Regions from separate parts of the Psychrobacillus sp. FSL K6-2836 genome, predicted to be linked through region 2. Evidence: riboswitches for the same ligand, from Rfam matches in the RefSeq annotation. Region 2 holds a riboswitch; each other region holds the start of a gene.
The links. A riboswitch is a leader RNA that binds a small molecule or an ion and turns the genes downstream of it on or off. The one in region 2 is predicted to bind cyclic di-GMP.
Positions count from the first base shown of each region.

Region 1 (5,539 bases), 2.6 Mb from region 2:
AGTTGCTTTTCTAAAGTAACATTATGTTCTTTCATAGTAGAAAATGAAGTGAAATAATATAGCCCACCAAAAATAAGTATAAGTAGTATTCCTATCATAATCGTTAACCAATGTCGCTTCTGGAAATGAATCATGAGGAAGGCACCTCCTCATCTGCTGCTTGTTTTAAACTTTCTATGTCTATTATAATTTCATAGATTGCTTCTACTCGGAGCTGAAACTGTTGCGTATCACTAACAGCAGTATTTTCAAGCTCTGTATTAGTAGCTAGAGATATTATGGTTGCATCCAGCACATAGGGCGAAGCTTTCAGCGTTGTTAAATAATGCGCTGCTTCAGCATTAGATTCAAACTGTCCTGTAAGTGATACAGAAGAATTATTAATAGTATAAGTAAATAATTTGATAAAACCACGTTCCGGGAAACTTTGTGATAAATGCATTAACAAAAATACAGTAGGAACTGGTCTAGTCTCTGCCCACTCTACAAGACTTTTTAACTGCTCTTTATCAGATATACTACTCGCTATATTTTGTTGCTCTGTTTGCTGCAACAATAACTCATTCTCTAAATTGGATTCTAATTGTTGTTCGACAGACTTCTCTTGATTATGTAAGGAATACAGAAAAAAGACCACGAACAAAACAACTACAGTTAGTATAATTGCAACAACAAACCACTCTATTTTTCTCGTTTTCTTTTGAAGTAAGTTAATATCTATATACATTATCTAATCACCTATTTCCAAGAAAGTCCAACAAGCTCTGCAAAAGAAGCAGGAATATGGACACCATCTTTTGTCGCCCATTTGTCGCCCGTCATTTGATACACAGCTAATAGTTCATTCGTCTGTAGATTAGAAGCAATTTTAGGGAGCAGTGGATGATCGCCTGTAATACAAATCGTATCAATAGCGTGTTTCCCATTTCGTAAATTATATAAATAAAATGATTGCAGTCGAGCTACTTCTTTCTCTATGATAGCAAGATGACCCTCTAGCACCATTTCATTTCCATCTACTTGAATATATTGAAATCCAGTGCGTGTCTCGTATCCTGAAAAGGACTCAAATGGTCGAATACCCATTGTTCGCACATAAACTGGTTTATGATCATTAAACATACTTAACTGCATAACATCTAATTCTAAGTGAATTAGTAGAACATGGGCGGATTCTTCTATCTTGTTCATTTCTGCAAATAAACGATATAAACTTAAAAAAGGAACATCAATAATAACCGGTCTTAGCTTTGCTTTTGTTAAAATCCTCTCAATCATATTGACATCTTTTTCAGGAACAGCAAGGGCAATCACTTCATCTTTCCCCATTGCTCGATTATCGCCTACAATTTCTATAATAGGATCGGAAAAAGGTAGATGAAAAGATTCTCCTAGTTCCAAATATAAATGACCTTTCCATTCACTTGGAGGAACGGATTGGGGAATTGTAGTGGAACGCAAAAGCAAATCATGTTGAGAAAAAGAGAAAAAAGTAGGTAAACCTTGAAGTTTATGCTTTTTGATAATAGACGTCAATTGCTGAATAAGTCGTTCTTCATGTACTATCTGACCTGACTGAAAAGTCCCCTCTTCAATAACTTGTTGTATAAACTTAATATATTCATTCTTCCTCCCACCAACTAAAATACGTATGTATCTTTGGGTAAACGTAATAAAAACAGCAGGTTGTGATTTCCAATATGTAAACATTCATGTCCCTGCCTTTCTTATAAAGTGAAACTTCAATCAGTGGGGGTTTTCTTCATCCCCCACTGATTGTTAGTTGAACCATTTGGGCGTTTACGGGCAGTTGTCTCCCACTTATGCTTTGTTGCTTTGGCCAAGCCTTGAAGTGGGAGTATTACTGCCCGTTAATGCGGGATAAAAACTATAAATATAAGTATAATAGCCCCGTGCACGAATGCATAGGGCTATTTATAAAGTTTATTGTTAGAATGTTATGAAATAGTAGATGCTGAACCCGCTGTTCCCGTTTTGCCTACAGCTTCTCTACCTACATTATTTAAAGTTTCTTCAGAAATTGTCGTAAAATAAGTTTTCGCACCAGTACCTGAGCCTTTTAATGTAATTTTATATACTTTAGCTGTACTATCATAAGTCACCACAGATGTGGTACCATCATAAGCGACATTACTTTGGGGATCTTTTGGAACAGAATCTAGAAACCCTGCATTCACTAATTCGGTAACAGTAACATTTGTAGGAGTGGTTCCTTTTAATCTTTCACTAACTTTTACAGGAGTAGTTCCAACAGTAGCATTTGAAGCCTCAGCTAGTTTAGCAGCGTTAATTATTAATAATGCATTTGCAACATGGGCATCTTTCTTCGAATTCTCAATAATTCCTGAGATTGACGGAATCGCAATCGCTGCAATAATCCCTAAAATAACTACAACTGCTAATAATTCAATTAGCGTTAAACCTTTTTCATTCTTAATCGTTTTCAACCATTTTTTCATTTTTTTCTCCCCTTACTACAAATTATTTGCATGGGTGGGTGCACTACTTGCTCCTAATCGTCTAAGTGCCCAAATATTCGACAATTATTCTTCGCTTCCAATACATCTATTATTAATAATATCGGTTAAAACTACTAAAATATCAAGTGTTTTCACATAGTTCTTTTAACCCTATTTCATTGAACTTCTGAAAAGATTGAAAACATAGGAATCATTATAGCTGCCACGATTCCTCCAATTACTACAGCCAAAAACAAAATCATCGCCGGTTCTATAAGTGACTTCAATCTTTCAGCAGAAGTATCGACTTCTTGCTCATAAAAATCCGCTACCTTTGCAAGCATAAAATCGAGCGTCCCAGATTTTTCGCCAAGAACAATCATTTGTGATACAAATGAAGGAATTGCCCAATGTCCCACCATAGGAGTTGCTAAAGAGTTACCTTCTTGAACACTTTTACTAGCGTTTTCAATAATTTCTTCAATAACCGCATTTCCCACAACTTTGCGTACGACTAATAACGATTGAGTCACCGGAACGCTAGCGGCATATAAACTACTTAAAGTTCTTGTCATTCGAGCAAGAGTTGACTTTTGAACAACAGGACCGAAAATTGGTAATCTAAGTATTATACTGTGAGCTAAGTATCGATATGGATCACGCTTTATTAGAACACTTACTGCGATACTTATTCCAACTATTAATAATAGAGCTACCCACCACCAAGTTTGAAAAATAGCACTTAAATCCAATAGAAATTTCGTTATGAATGGCAATTCTGCTCCAAAAGAAGTAAACATGCTCGCAAATCTTGGAACGATAAAACCTATCATGAAAATAACAACACCTATGGCAACGATACCAAGCACTGCTGGATACATCATTGCAGACTGTACTTTTTGTTTCGTTTCATTTTGTTTTTCATAATATACTGCTAACTGATCTAAAATCTCGTCAAATTGTCCTCCAGCCTCTCCAGCCTTCAACATATTCGTAAATAACACAGGGAACACTTTAGGATGCTGCTCTGCCGCTACCGAAAAAGGATGACCTTCTTTGAGATCTTCCTCAATATCTGCTAAAACTTGCTTCAAATTTTTATGAGAAGTTTGATCCTTTAAAATCGCAGTCGCATCTAATATGGATATACCCGCTTTAATGAGAGTCGAAAACTGGCGTATAAAAATAACTAAATCCTTGAAAGGAACTTTTCCACTACCTAAATTTAATTCTTGATACAAAAAACCTGTTTTCTTCATAATCTCACGAGCGGCTATACCTTTTTTACGAAGTTTTAATTTTGCATCATCAGCTGTTGGAGCACGCATGATACCTCTGACTATTTCTCCTTTTTTATCTCTACCACTGTATTGAAAGTAAGCCATTAAATCATCTTCTCCGCAAAATAAGGTTCTAGCTGTTCCGAAGTAACTAACTTCCCTTTAGCTAGTCGTTCTAATTCACTTTCCATTGTTTGCATCCCCATTGATTTGCTTGACTGTATAACAGAATGAATTTGATGGATTTTTTCATTTCTAATTAAGTTTTTTACTGCTGGAACATTTAATAATATTTCAAATGCAGCTACTCTACCTTTCCCGCTAATGGATTGGAAAAGTCGCTGTGAAATCACCGCCTGAAGCACGGAAGCCAATTGAATTCTTACTTGCGGTTGCTGACTCGGCGGAAATACATCGATGATACGATCGATCGTCATGGATGCACTCGTTGTATGTAATGTAGCAAGTACTAGATGGCCAGTTTCTGCTGCAGTAATTGCCGTAGAAATAGTTTCTAAATCTCTCATTTCACCAACTAGTATTACGTCAGGATCTTGTCGTAGCGAAGCTCTCAATCCAGATGCAAAAGTTTTCGTGTCAAATCCCACTTCTCGTTGATTGATAATACAGGTGCCATGAGAATGTAAATATTCGATTGGATCTTCTAATGTAATAATATGTTTTTTGACAGTTTGATTCATTTCTTGAATCATCGATGCAAGTGTGGTAGATTTCCCTGAACCAGTCGGACCTGTAACTAATACTAGTCCTTGAGGTTTCTTTGCAATATCATGTAAGATAGTTGGCAAATTTAACTCCTCGAAAGTCGGAATTTCTGTTGGTATTACACGGAAGGCAAGACTAACACAATTTCGTTGATAGTACGCATTTACACGAAATCTAGAAACTCCAGGCAAACTATAAGAGAAATCGAGATCCCCCTTTTCTATAAATGTGTCCCATAGATTTGGAACTATTGCTACTTTGGCCATTTCTTCCGTGTCTATTGGTTTTAATATATCTTGTCCAAACCTTTTTAATTCCCCATGTAATCGCATCATTGGGGGCATACCAACTGTTAAATGTAAATCAGAGGTTCCAAGTTCAAAAGATGCTTGTAACAACTGATGTAACTTTTCTTTCATAATTGCGCTCTTCCTTTCCTATTCGGCTTTTGCGACACGTAGCACTTCTTCTACCGTTGTGTATCCCGCTTTCACCTTCAATAGTCCATCATCAATTAAAGGAATCATCCCATTTTTCATAGCAGCTCGTTTCACTTCCGTCATACTACGATTGTTATAAAGCAACTCACGAATTTCATTGTCTACAACGAAAATTTCATGAATCGATAATCGACCTTTAAACCCAGTTTCATTGCAGACTTTGCAACCTCTTCCTCTATACAGTTTATCGACTTTTATAAAACGATTATCAAATAACTGTTGCTCAATCTTAGAAGGTATATATTCTTCCTTACAGGAATCACAGATTTTACGTACTAATCTTTGTGAAACAGCTCCATTTAATGCTGAAATAACGAGATAAGGCTCAATATTCATGTCTAGAAGTCTTGGAATAGTACTGATTGCATCATTCGTGTGTAAAGTACTTAACACGAGATGGCCTGTTAGCGCTGCACGAATAGTAATTTCAGCAGTTTCCTCATCTCTTATTTCCCCTACCATAACAATGTTTGGATCTTGACGTAATATTGCACGTAAACCACTTGCGAAAGTCAATTGGATATGAGGATTTACTTGAACCTGATTTACCCCC
Region 1 is NZ_JBBOOM010000001.1:3,879,863-3,885,401, reverse strand. It holds gene MKY37_RS18785 (LysM peptidoglycan-binding domain-containing protein) at 1-134, opposite strand, end outside; gene MKY37_RS18780 (PilN domain-containing protein) at 131-727, opposite strand; gene pilM (type IV pilus biogenesis protein PilM) at 739-1,710, opposite strand; gene MKY37_RS18770 (prepilin-type N-terminal cleavage/methylation domain-containing protein) at 1,959-2,480, opposite strand; cyclic di-GMP riboswitch class II at 2,505-2,588, opposite strand; gene MKY37_RS18765 (type II secretion system F family protein) at 2,657-3,865, opposite strand; gene MKY37_RS18760 (type IV pilus twitching motility protein PilT) at 3,865-4,905, opposite strand; gene MKY37_RS18755 (GspE/PulE family protein) at 4,924-5,539, opposite strand, start outside.
Region 1: linked by a shared signal. The riboswitch ahead of MKY37_RS18770 (prepilin-type N-terminal cleavage/methylation domain-containing protein) and the one ahead of MKY37_RS06175 (DUF5305 family protein) in region 2 are both predicted to bind cyclic di-GMP.

Region 2 (5,539 bases):
GTTTTAGAAATTTCCTTGTTGGAATGTCCTTTGCCGAGCTCAACAAGGATTTCCCTTTCCTTTGGTGTGAGCTGTTCAAAATGACCACTCTCATCTAACTGGTTTTTCTCTTTCATCATTAAATCTAAAACGGTTGGATCGTAGTATTTACGACCTTTCCTAATCATTTGCAGTGCATGCATGAGTTCTTCTGGCAGTGCTTCCTTCAGCAAATAACCAGCAACTCCTATTTCTTTTGCTTTTTTAAAGTCTTCCTCGTTGGTGGAGGATGTAAGTATGACAAATTTGCTCTTAATACCTAAGCGAATTGCTTCTGTTATTAGTTCGATCCCTGATTCCTCTCCTAGACGAAGATCTACTATTGCTATATCTGGTTTTACTGCATTTAATAGTTCGATAGCTTCTCTCCTATTAGTAGCTTCTCCAAGTACTTTCAAAGATCCGCTTAAGGAAAATAGTGAATTCAACCCTCTCCGAATTAATGGATGATCGTCAATTATAACAACTGTCATTATCCAAACACCTCTTGTTTTTTGTGTGATTTTATATGTGGAATATCAATCTGTATGGTAGTTCCCATTTTATAAGGTGTCCCTATTTCAAATGTACCACCTAAGGAATGTACAATATTTTGCATATTAGATAATCCAATTCCTTGTTCTTTCATAGACCTAGTCTTCGTCTGAATACCTATTCCATTATCCTTAATGACTAGGTAGGTTCTCTCTTCCTCCAAAGCTAGCGTTACTTCGATAAGTGTACACCTACCGTGTCGAACCGCATTTCCACATGCTTCACAAATGATTCGATATAGCCCATTCTTTGTATTTGCTGAAATAGATGATTCATTGCCTGTAATATCGTAAGCAATGCGTATGTCATTTAACTTTGCGTATTCCACCAAATAATTTTCGATAAGGACAAGAAATGGTTCCTCTCCTTTTTTTACTGTACTTAATCGATAAATAGAGGCTCGCAGCTCTTTCATCGTCGTATTAGCTGTCTGTGACAAAAATTCAAATTCCTGCTCTAATTCGTTAGTTGTAATATTCCGACTCTTAACTCGTAAACTATGCAATGAATAGACAATTCCAAATAATCGCTGTGATACGCTATCATGCATTTCATTGGCAATTCGGTTCTGCTCTTCGCTAATCGTCAGCTGATCCATCATATGATCCATATGAATTCTCTCTAGCATCATTTCACTAAGCTCCACGAGAAATTCGAATGTGCGGTGGAGTAAGAATGTGTTTTGTATTTCTGTATTAGAAGTAACTTTTACACCTATTACTCCTATATATTTGGTTGTCCTAATAACCTTCATCCAATACTGTTCGTTATGGTACGTATGGGTAAAAGCATCCTTTTGTTTTCGTAGATGATCCCAATCTTTTGTTAAATCCATTTCTAGATTTCTATTGGTTGTTTCATTTGATATATAGCTTTTTTGAAAGGCATGATCCGTTATCCAAAAGAAGGCGGTATGCTTTTGCAAGCATTTCATCAATGTCATCGTCATGGCGTCTGTTAGCTTTTTTGGACTTTTATGGGACGAAAAATTTTCTAACATATGGTAAAGGGACATGATATGCTCTAATGTCTCCTGGTATTTTTCATTCGTATTCGCTAGTTTCCCATTTACTTGAAGTAGTTCCTTCGTTAGTCCCGAAAATAAACTAGCAAGTAATGTGATCAATATACAAACGAGATAAAAATAGGATTGGTCTTCTAAAACGACGATTATGCTATCATTCCGATTAGCGATAAATGTAGCAGTCGCAAGATAAAACGTTAATGTCATCCAACTAAATCTAGGGGTTAAAAGGATAGCAGCTACAAGAACGGGATTCAATGCATACCAGATAAATGGGCTTGAAATGCCACCAGTTGGGATGAGCAGCAATGTCACACCAAGCGTCTCTATTAAAACAATCATTTTCACTATATTCGTATGCTCCAAATATCGCCGCTGTAAATCTGTTAAAATCCATGCAGCTACGCCTAATGCCGCAACAACACCGGCTTTAAAAACAAGCGAAGGCTGATGTCCAACTAAATAGAAAAACGAAGTCAATATTAGGGAAATATAGCGGTAAAGTAATAATAAGTTCAAATTACTCGATGGATTCTTTTTTAAAAATGTATAAACCAGATTAGCTATTCGCATATGCACTACTATTGGCTGGTTCAATTGTAGTATTCCGTACTAGCTCTCTACTCGCAGTCTCATAATTATATATACAATCGCCATCTACTATAAAAAATACCGGACGTCCCTCTTCACGATTCTTGTTTAAAAATATCGGAAGCTCCTTATCATCAGCCAATTGAAGAATCGATCTAAACGAATTCAACCTAATAACCGCTCTCGGTGCACCTTTGATGTCCTGCGTCACTGTAATAATTCGTTTTCCATATTTTTTATTGATAGTGTCCACCTCCGATTTAAATGGTTTTACTCTATTGTTTATAGTGCAGTGTAGTGGGAAGTACCTCTACTAATGAAGTCGTTTTGTTGATAGTTCCACTCTATCTATTACGATATTATTTCTCGTTTTTTTGGTGATTATGATATTTTTTCTTCATTATACTTATTCGGATTACTGCATCTTTCTCTTCTGTTATTGCCTTAACGCTGTATCCCTTTCTAGTTGGACAGTTGAGGATGAGCCTGACACAGCAACTAGCGTTTTGATGATAAATCTTTTTTTCAACCTGTCACCTCCATCTCATAATAAAGACCCAATTAAATCGAGCTCACGCTCAAGTTTAATCAGGTCGGTTGCACCAATTACTCCATACTTCTTAGGTGCCCAAATACAAGAAGTATTTCACAGTATCCTTGTTAAAATATGCTATTTCTTATGCCATTATAACCAAGTTTCATCAAAAAAATACGTCATTTCATGCGGTTATGAAGGTTCTATTTTTGTCTAATAACAATATGTCGTGTCTCATCCTGTTTACCACTTCACATTATATGTTTGAAAATCCATTCTATGTATCGTAAAGCTGTCGTTTAGTATTATTATTTAATTTGAGTTCCGGTTTGACCGGTACTTGCTCTCGCTTGTTGGATACTTGCTCTCCATGGGGGACGGTACTTGGGGTTTGATGGTGTTTACTTGCGGTTCTACTTGGGTTACTTGCGCTCGAGGGGGATTTACTTGCGAAACGGGGATTTATTCCATTTTTAAAGATCTAGGGAATAGGATTTCTATGTAATTAGCAATTTGACCGGTACTTGCTCTCGCTTGTTGGATACTTGCTCTCGATGGGACGGTACTTGCGGTTTGGTCGGGTTTACTTGTGGTTCTACTTGGGTTACTTGCGCTCATAGGGATTTACTTGCGGAACGGGAATTTATTCCATTGTTAAAGATCTAGGGAAAAGGATTTCGATATAATTTGCAGTTTGACCGGTACTTGCTCTCGCTTGTTGGATACTTGCTCTCCATGGGTTGGTACTTGCGGTTTGATGGTGTTTACTTGCGGTTCTACTTGGGTTACTTGCGCTCGAGGGGGATTTACTTGCGGAACGAGAATTTATTACATTTTGTAATTAGCAATTTAACCGGTACTTGCTCTCCATGGGACGGTACTTGCGGTTTGGCGGTGTTTACTTGCGGTTCTACTTGGGTTACTTGCGCTCGATAGGGATTTACTTGCGGAACGGGAATTTATTGCATTTTTAAAGATCTAGGGAAAAGGATTTCGATATAATTAGCAATTTGACCGGTAACTTGCTCTCGATTGTTGGATACTTGCTCTCGATGTGGTTGTATTTGCGGTTTGGTGGTGTTTACTTGCGGTTCTACTTGGGTTACTTGCGCTCGAGGGGGATTTACTTGCGGAACGGGAATTTATTCCATTTTTAAAGATCTGGGAAAAAGGATTTCGATATAATTAGCAATTAGACCGGTACTTGCTCTCGGTTGTTGGATACTTGCTCTCGATGGGCTTGTACTTGCGGTTTGGCGGTGTTTACTTGCGGTTCTTCTTGGGTTACTTGCGCTCGATAGGGATTTACTTGCGGTATGGGAATTTAAACCATTTTTAATGATCTGGGAAAAAGGATTTCGATATAATTAGCAATTTGGCCGTTATTTGCGCTCGCTTGTTGGATACTTGCTCTCCATGGGTTGGTACTTGCGGTTTGGTGGTGTTTACTTGCGGAACGGGAATTTATTCCATTTTTATTATTAAAAGTTTAACTCTCCTCCCGTCCAATCGGACAGAAGGAGAGTTTTTTAGTTCATTATTTTAAGCCACCCATAAAGTTTGTGAAGATTTTTGCAGCTTGAGCACGAGTTGTTGGATTTGATGGGTTAAATTTACCGTCAGATCCATCTACTACTTGTAGCTCATATAGCATAGAGATTGCATTGATCGTTTCTTCGTCATAGGCAGCGATATCTGAGAATGGTGCTATTTTAGTAGCCGTGTACTTTTTGCCTGTTTTGAATGCATATGCGCGTTCAATCATTAATGCAAGCTGTGCACGCGTTACTTTTTCAGAAGGCTTAAATTTACCATTATCTCCTTTGATAATGCCGTATTTATAGCCTGCAGCAATTTCTGATTTTGTTTCAGCTGCATAATTAGTGATATCTTCAAACGGTGCTACTTCTTGTGTTTCTAATTTTAATGCACGAACGATTAATGAAGCCGCTTGAGCACGTGTTAGAGATTGCTCTGGTCTGAATGAGCCATCTGGGTATCCTTTCATATAGCCAAATTGTGCAGCTTTTTGGATATAATCTGCTGCCCAATGTTTAGCAGGTACGTCTGTAAATATAATTGGTGCTGGCGTTGGTGTCACTGGTGGTGTAGGTTTTACTGGATCTGGTTTAGTTGGACTTGGATTCGATGTGCCTGGGTTAGATGGGCCAGAGCCTCCACCACCATCTCCACCTCCAGGATTTCCTGGGTTTGTTGGTGGATTTGTAACTGTAACGTTTACAGTTTTTTCATTGTCACCATATTTTACAGTAATAGTTGTTTGACCTGCTGCTTTAGCAGTAACTAAACCTTCTGTTACAGTAACCACTTTTGGATCCGCTACTGTATACGTAGCTTCTTTTGTTACATCCTTAACTGTGTCTGACTCGAATGTACCGTAGCTTGGCGGACCGTCTGTAATGTTGTTATTATACGGAACTGGCTCGATAGCTGGTGCTGAATTTTCATATGGTGATACAAGTGTTAGTTTAGAAAGTTCTTTTGACTCAAAAGAAGCAATACTTACAGTTTTAGCCGAATTAAGCACCGGTTCTGCTGGATCTTCAGGTACTACAGGTTCTTCTGGCGTTGTTGGTTCTTCAGGAGCTACTGGCTCTTCTGGTGTTGTTCCTTCTTCAGGAGCTGTTGGTTCTTCTGGTGTTGTTCCTTCTTCAGGTGCTACTGGTTCTTCTGTTTTTGCTGGTTCAGTTTGTAGGGCAAAACCTTCAATAACTTGCTCCCCTTTGTTACCAGCTGCATCTTCAATAATTACTTTTACTGATTCTGTTTCAGCTGTCACTGGGAATGAGAAGCTT
Region 2 is NZ_JBBOOM010000001.1:1,320,234-1,325,772, forward strand. It holds gene MKY37_RS06165 (response regulator transcription factor) at 1-512, opposite strand, end outside; gene MKY37_RS06170 (sensor histidine kinase) at 512-2,116, opposite strand; gene MKY37_RS06175 (DUF5305 family protein) at 2,157-2,441, opposite strand; cyclic di-GMP riboswitch class II at 2,771-2,854, opposite strand; gene MKY37_RS06180 (S8 family serine peptidase) at 4,261-5,539, opposite strand, start outside.

Region 3 (5,539 bases), 940 kb from region 2:
GGAAATAATCATCTACACTTGCATCACCAGTATCAGCTTTACCAATTGTTGTTAAGTCTTGATTCATTTTATATGGATAATGGTTCCCAACCGTAATAAATTTCGAATAGAAAGGTTGAGGTAAAGTTTTTAAAAGATCTAATGATTGTTCAAAGAACGGTTTATCCAACAAGCCATATTCAGCCATATCTTCCTCAGATGTAGTGTCATAATAATTGGCATCAAAGAAATGGTCATAGCCGAATGATTTATAGATCTCGTTACGATTCCAAAAAGTTCCGTTATTACCATGGAATACAGCTGATGTATAACCATCCTCTTTTAAGATGGCGGGAGCTGCTTGATACGCATTCTGACCTTTTGTAATATATGCAGATCCTTGCGGTAAACCAAATAAAGAATTTTCAAGCATAAACTCAGCATCCGAAGTTTTACCTTGAGCTGTTTGATGGAAGAAGTTATCAAAGTATAGTGTGTTTGGATCTTTAGTTAATGAATTTAAAAATGGTGTTACTTCTTCACCGTTTAATTCATAGTTAATCAAAAAGTTTTGAAATGACTCCAAATGAATATAGATGACGTTCATTTCTTTTGCTGCACCAAAATATTCTGGGTTAGATTCTGCATAGTTAGATTTTGTATAGTTAATAACTTCTGTCATATCATCGCTATCAGCTAAAACCCTTTGGGAAGACGCCTTAATAGTTTCTTTAGCGTCATAAATAGTATAGTTATACATACCTAAATATTTAACAATATAGTTTCTATCAAAACCACGAGTTAATAACTGCGGACGATCAATGTTAGCTAGTCCTAAATTTAAAGCAGAGATTGCTATTACAAAAACAATTCCTACAATTGCTTGTCTGTATCCAATTCTACTATTATCTTTTTGGGTTTTTTTAGATAAACATAAGTAAATTAATAAAAATACATCAACAAAGAACAAAATATCGTAGGGTTTTAACAAAGAAATAACACTACCGCCTAAGTCTCCAAAGTTCTGTGTTTGAGTAATCGTTGGTAATGTAATAAAGTCACTAAAAAATCTATAATAAACTACATTTGCATATAAAAGAATGGACATAAGAGTGTAGATTACCACAAGTAAAGTATATTTTCCCCGTCCTTTGAAAATGAAAGGAGCTCCAAGAAATAACAAAGCAGAGCCAAGTGGATTTAACAATAAAAGGAATTGTTGAAGGAATCCTTCTACTCCTAAGTTAAATTGAGTTACTTGTGTGATATATGTTTTAATCCATAACATGAAAGCGGCTAATAAATATAGACTAGAAAACTTGCTTAAAAAAGCAGCTTTTTTATTATTTAAACTTTGCATTTTATCACCTTCCTATATAAATCTATTATTTAAGCTTAAGAATATTCTGGAAAAAATAATTTTAATATAATTTCATGAAGCTAATATACACTACATCTTTTGAAGTCATCTGTCAAGTGAAAATCTTCATACACCCCTCTATACCACAGCTATAGTTTAATATTTATCCTTGTTGTAATAGGTTCTATTGGTATATTTCAGTAAAAATTAAAGGGACGTTTTTTTGTGCCCCTACATATTGACTTCTTATGGGTTGATGAATTACTTTGAGGCAAAGGATACGGAAAGCAATTTTTATATAGTATAGAGGAATTTGCATGAGAGAATAGATGCAACTTCATTCTACTAAGTACACTTAGCTTTCAAACCCCCAATTTCTATCAAAAATATGGTTATATAGTAGTTGGTGTACAAAAAATCCTTTCAAAGGAAGACTTCCCATAAGTTAACCAAACTTATGGGAAGCTTTTTTTATTTCTTTCGTATTTGGGAAATATACATTCTTGATAGTTATCTAATCATCTAAATGCCAGAGTCTGTTTATCATTCCCGCAAGCGTAATTTTTTATAAAGAAATTATAAGTGATAGTTCAGACGGAATATTGGGAATTTTCAACGCATAAGGACGTTAGACTTGTTTTATGTTTGTGATATTTATAAATAAAAAATACTAGTGTCGACAAAAAATGATAAGTTCTTTATACTGTTATAGTGATGTGCGATTGTGAGTATAGTACTATTAAATGTTTAAAATTGAAAAAGGCAAACTTATCGAAAGATAAGGACGCAAAGCTACGAGTCTAAAATCCTCATGGATAATGATAGTCGGGTTGCCAAGAGTAATAAGCAACCATTCTTTGGCTACCCGTTATTAACTGGGGTAGCTTTTATTTATTAGACTCCCGAAAAAATAGGAAAAAGGAGATTAGAGATGATAGTAGTAGATAAAAGGAAATATAAAATGGCAATAAATGAGGTCACAAAGGAAGTTCAGGTACAGATTCATGGATTAATGAGAGCGGAAGATGCAGATGGTTACTTGATAGATTTACAGGATACGATCAATAAAGTATCAAGACAAGAGTATACGTTTGTTATCGATGGGACTCACCAAACACCCGTCCCATCAAAAGTTGTACCGCAGTTAGAACAAACGATGCAATTTTATTCTAGTTTAGGTTTTAAGGATATCCTTGTAGTAAAACCTTCATCTAAAATTGCTCAAGTGCAAATTAGGAATGCACTTGAAAGAATTGAGTTCACAGGTACATTTATCGATAAAGTACCTCATTCTATGTAATGTTAGGTTCATTAGAAAGGAAATTTTTATTTTATAATTTGAAGGGAAGATCAATAAGTGCAAACAACACAAGAATTGTATACATATGAAATTATAACGAAGGGACAAACTGCTTTAATTCAGAAAGCAGCTGAGTGTTTAGCTCGTTCATTTATTGGAGTGGATATTTCAGGAAAATGGGTTCAGGAACCGATGGTAGGTCAATTAAATTTAGGTTATGAAGATTTCTATAAATTTACCAAGGATTATTTAGACTCTACAATAGAGCTGGGGTATTGTGTAGTCGCTGAGGATATTCATAATAATGTTGTTGGTGTGCTTGCTGGCGATACAAATGCACCAGAGATTATCGGGGAAGATATATTTGAAGGTTCTTTTTATGATATGAATGTAATTCTGCGTGTTTTGGAAGATGTGGATAAACGTTTCATGGAAGATTATAAGAAGCGAAACGGAAAAGAAATCGAAGATGGAGAGTTATTACACCTATTCATGTTAGGAGTGATAGCTGAACATGACCGTCATGAAATTATTCAGCAATTAGGAAATAGATTGATGACAAAGGCATCGACACAAGGGGTGAAGGCTGTTCTAGGTGAAGCGACAAACCCTAAGTCGATACGTGTTATGGAAAAATATCACAACATGAAAAAATATAAAGATTCAGAAGGAAATTATATTGTTCATAAATATCAGGATAATAGTAAGTTGAACGGTATTCCTGTAAATGTAGCGGATGGAACATATATTCTTTTAAAGGAGCTTTAAAATATTCATCATTAAGTCTAAATTAACAATAAATAGGAGTTAGGGGATTTATTTATCATGGAAGCTATTATGCTAGGTATAATTGTTATCTTATTGGGGGTCTCGGTATATTTTGCTTACCGGTATTTTTCGCTAAAACATCACCCTCATATTAATAAAGAAATAATAATTGGAATGAAAGAAATTTCAGCAGGTAATATCACAAGCGCAGTTGATGAAAGAAGTTCTGATCATGCTGTTTTTAATCAACTAATTGAGTTTTTCAGCCGTGTAAGGGAAAAGTTTATTTCATTTTCAAAAAATGTACATGAAAAAGGAGAAAATCTCGCTGAAATCGGTGAGTATGCTTCTGAGAAAGCAGATATTGTTAGAGCGGCAATTGATGAAGTAGGTAGAGGATTACAGAAACAATTAGTAGCTACAGAAGAAAGCGCCGAATCTATGGAAGAAATGGCACAGGCTATTGAAGATCTATCAGTAAGATCAAATCAAATTTCAGAACAATCGATCACTACCTTAGAATTGACGAAAGAAGGAAACGAGAAGCTAAAGGATTCCTTAGAAAAAATGGAGCAGTTTAATCAAACGGTAAATACAACATTTGATGCTATAAATAAACTTGGAGAAAAATCTCATGAAATCGGCACTATTGTAAAAGTGATTACAGGGATTTCAGAACAAATTAATTTATTGGCGTTGAATGCGGCAATAGAAGCTGCCCGTGCGGGGGAACATGGTAAGGGATTTGCGGTTGTTGCTGATGAGGTTCGAAAATTGGCCGAACAATCACGCCAGTCTTCCTCTGAAGTATCAAATATTGTAAAGAATATACAAGAAGAAACTGAAATAGTTGTCAAGTCGATGCAACGGGGAACAGAAGAATTTAAAGATACAAACACGACCATTGTAGAGGTTGGAACCATGTTCGAAAATATTTTAACTACGACAAAGATCATTACTGAAAATAATGAAAATTCTTCTGCTAGTACAGAAGAATTATCTTCTGCTTCTCACCAGATAATGACAACAATTGTTGAGATAGCTTCTATCTCTCGAGAGTCTGTTGAAATGTTTGAGGAACTAATAGAAATTAGTGATGATGAAATGCAGTCAATGCAAAAGCTTGTTCAGGAAGCAAAGAATCTTGTAGAGTTAAAAAATGATGTAAATAAATTACTATTTGGATGGAATGATGGTGTAGAAACTGCGGAAGCTGAATAGGTTAAGCTGCTCCAAAATAAGACCAGTGTAGCAGTATAAAGATATTCAGCATACTAAAGCTGATAAATATATGAGTGCTTCTTATAGGTTGATCCAACTTGTGGGAAGCATCTTTTTATGCATAAAAATACTTCTAGAAAAACATCAAGGAGGTTAAACAATGAAGAAAATACAAAAATTGTTTCCTAGTATGGACGGGAATGACTTTCAAAGAGAAGAAATATTGTCCTACTTTAGGATGATTTTAACGAAAATAGATGAATTAAAGGATCCTAACAAACTAACGTTGGGAGAAATGCCCGATTACACAGAGGATTATTATAATCGTGTCATTCAAGAGGCGAATGTTCCAAAAACAGGTGTGTCAATAGAGGAAGTGATTCAGGAGCTTCTAAAAATGGTAGAAGGACACCGATACGTTAATCGAAATTATGTAGCTAATGCAGCGCCCCTTCCTAATATTTCCAGTATTATCGGAAATTTAGTAATGGTCCTAGTCAATGGGAACAATATTTGGGATGTAGAAGGTCCAGCAGCGGCTACAGCAGAAATCGAAGTAACTAGTATGCTATCCAAACTTATCGGTTACGATGAAATCATCAGTGCAGGATATACAACTTGGGGAGGGCAAGGGGCTGTTTTTAACTCTTTACGTCTTGCTATTGCCCGTTACGCGCCGTCCTCTAATCAAAATGGTGTGCCGCAAAATCTCTATTGCTTCTGTTCAGAGCTATCACATTATAGTCTATATAAATCTGTAGAAGCAACTGGGATTGGCGTAGAAAACATGATTCGTGTGAAAGCTAATGCTGATCATTCTATGAATCTAGAAGATTTAAAAGAAAAAATGGAGCTTGTTATTGCAAAAGGCGGTGTTCCTCTTTATGTCCTTGCCACAATGGGAACTACTG
Region 3 is NZ_JBBOOM010000001.1:385,179-390,717, reverse strand. It holds gene MKY37_RS01990 (LTA synthase family protein) at 1-1,339, opposite strand, end outside; cyclic di-GMP riboswitch class I at 2,091-2,177, shown strand; gene MKY37_RS01985 (hypothetical protein) at 2,271-2,639, shown strand; gene MKY37_RS01980 (hypothetical protein) at 2,697-3,407, shown strand; gene MKY37_RS01975 (methyl-accepting chemotaxis protein) at 3,465-4,628, shown strand; gene MKY37_RS01970 (pyridoxal phosphate-dependent decarboxylase family protein) at 4,789-5,539, shown strand, end outside.
Region 3: linked by a shared signal. The riboswitch ahead of MKY37_RS01985 (hypothetical protein) and the one ahead of MKY37_RS06175 (DUF5305 family protein) in region 2 are both predicted to bind cyclic di-GMP.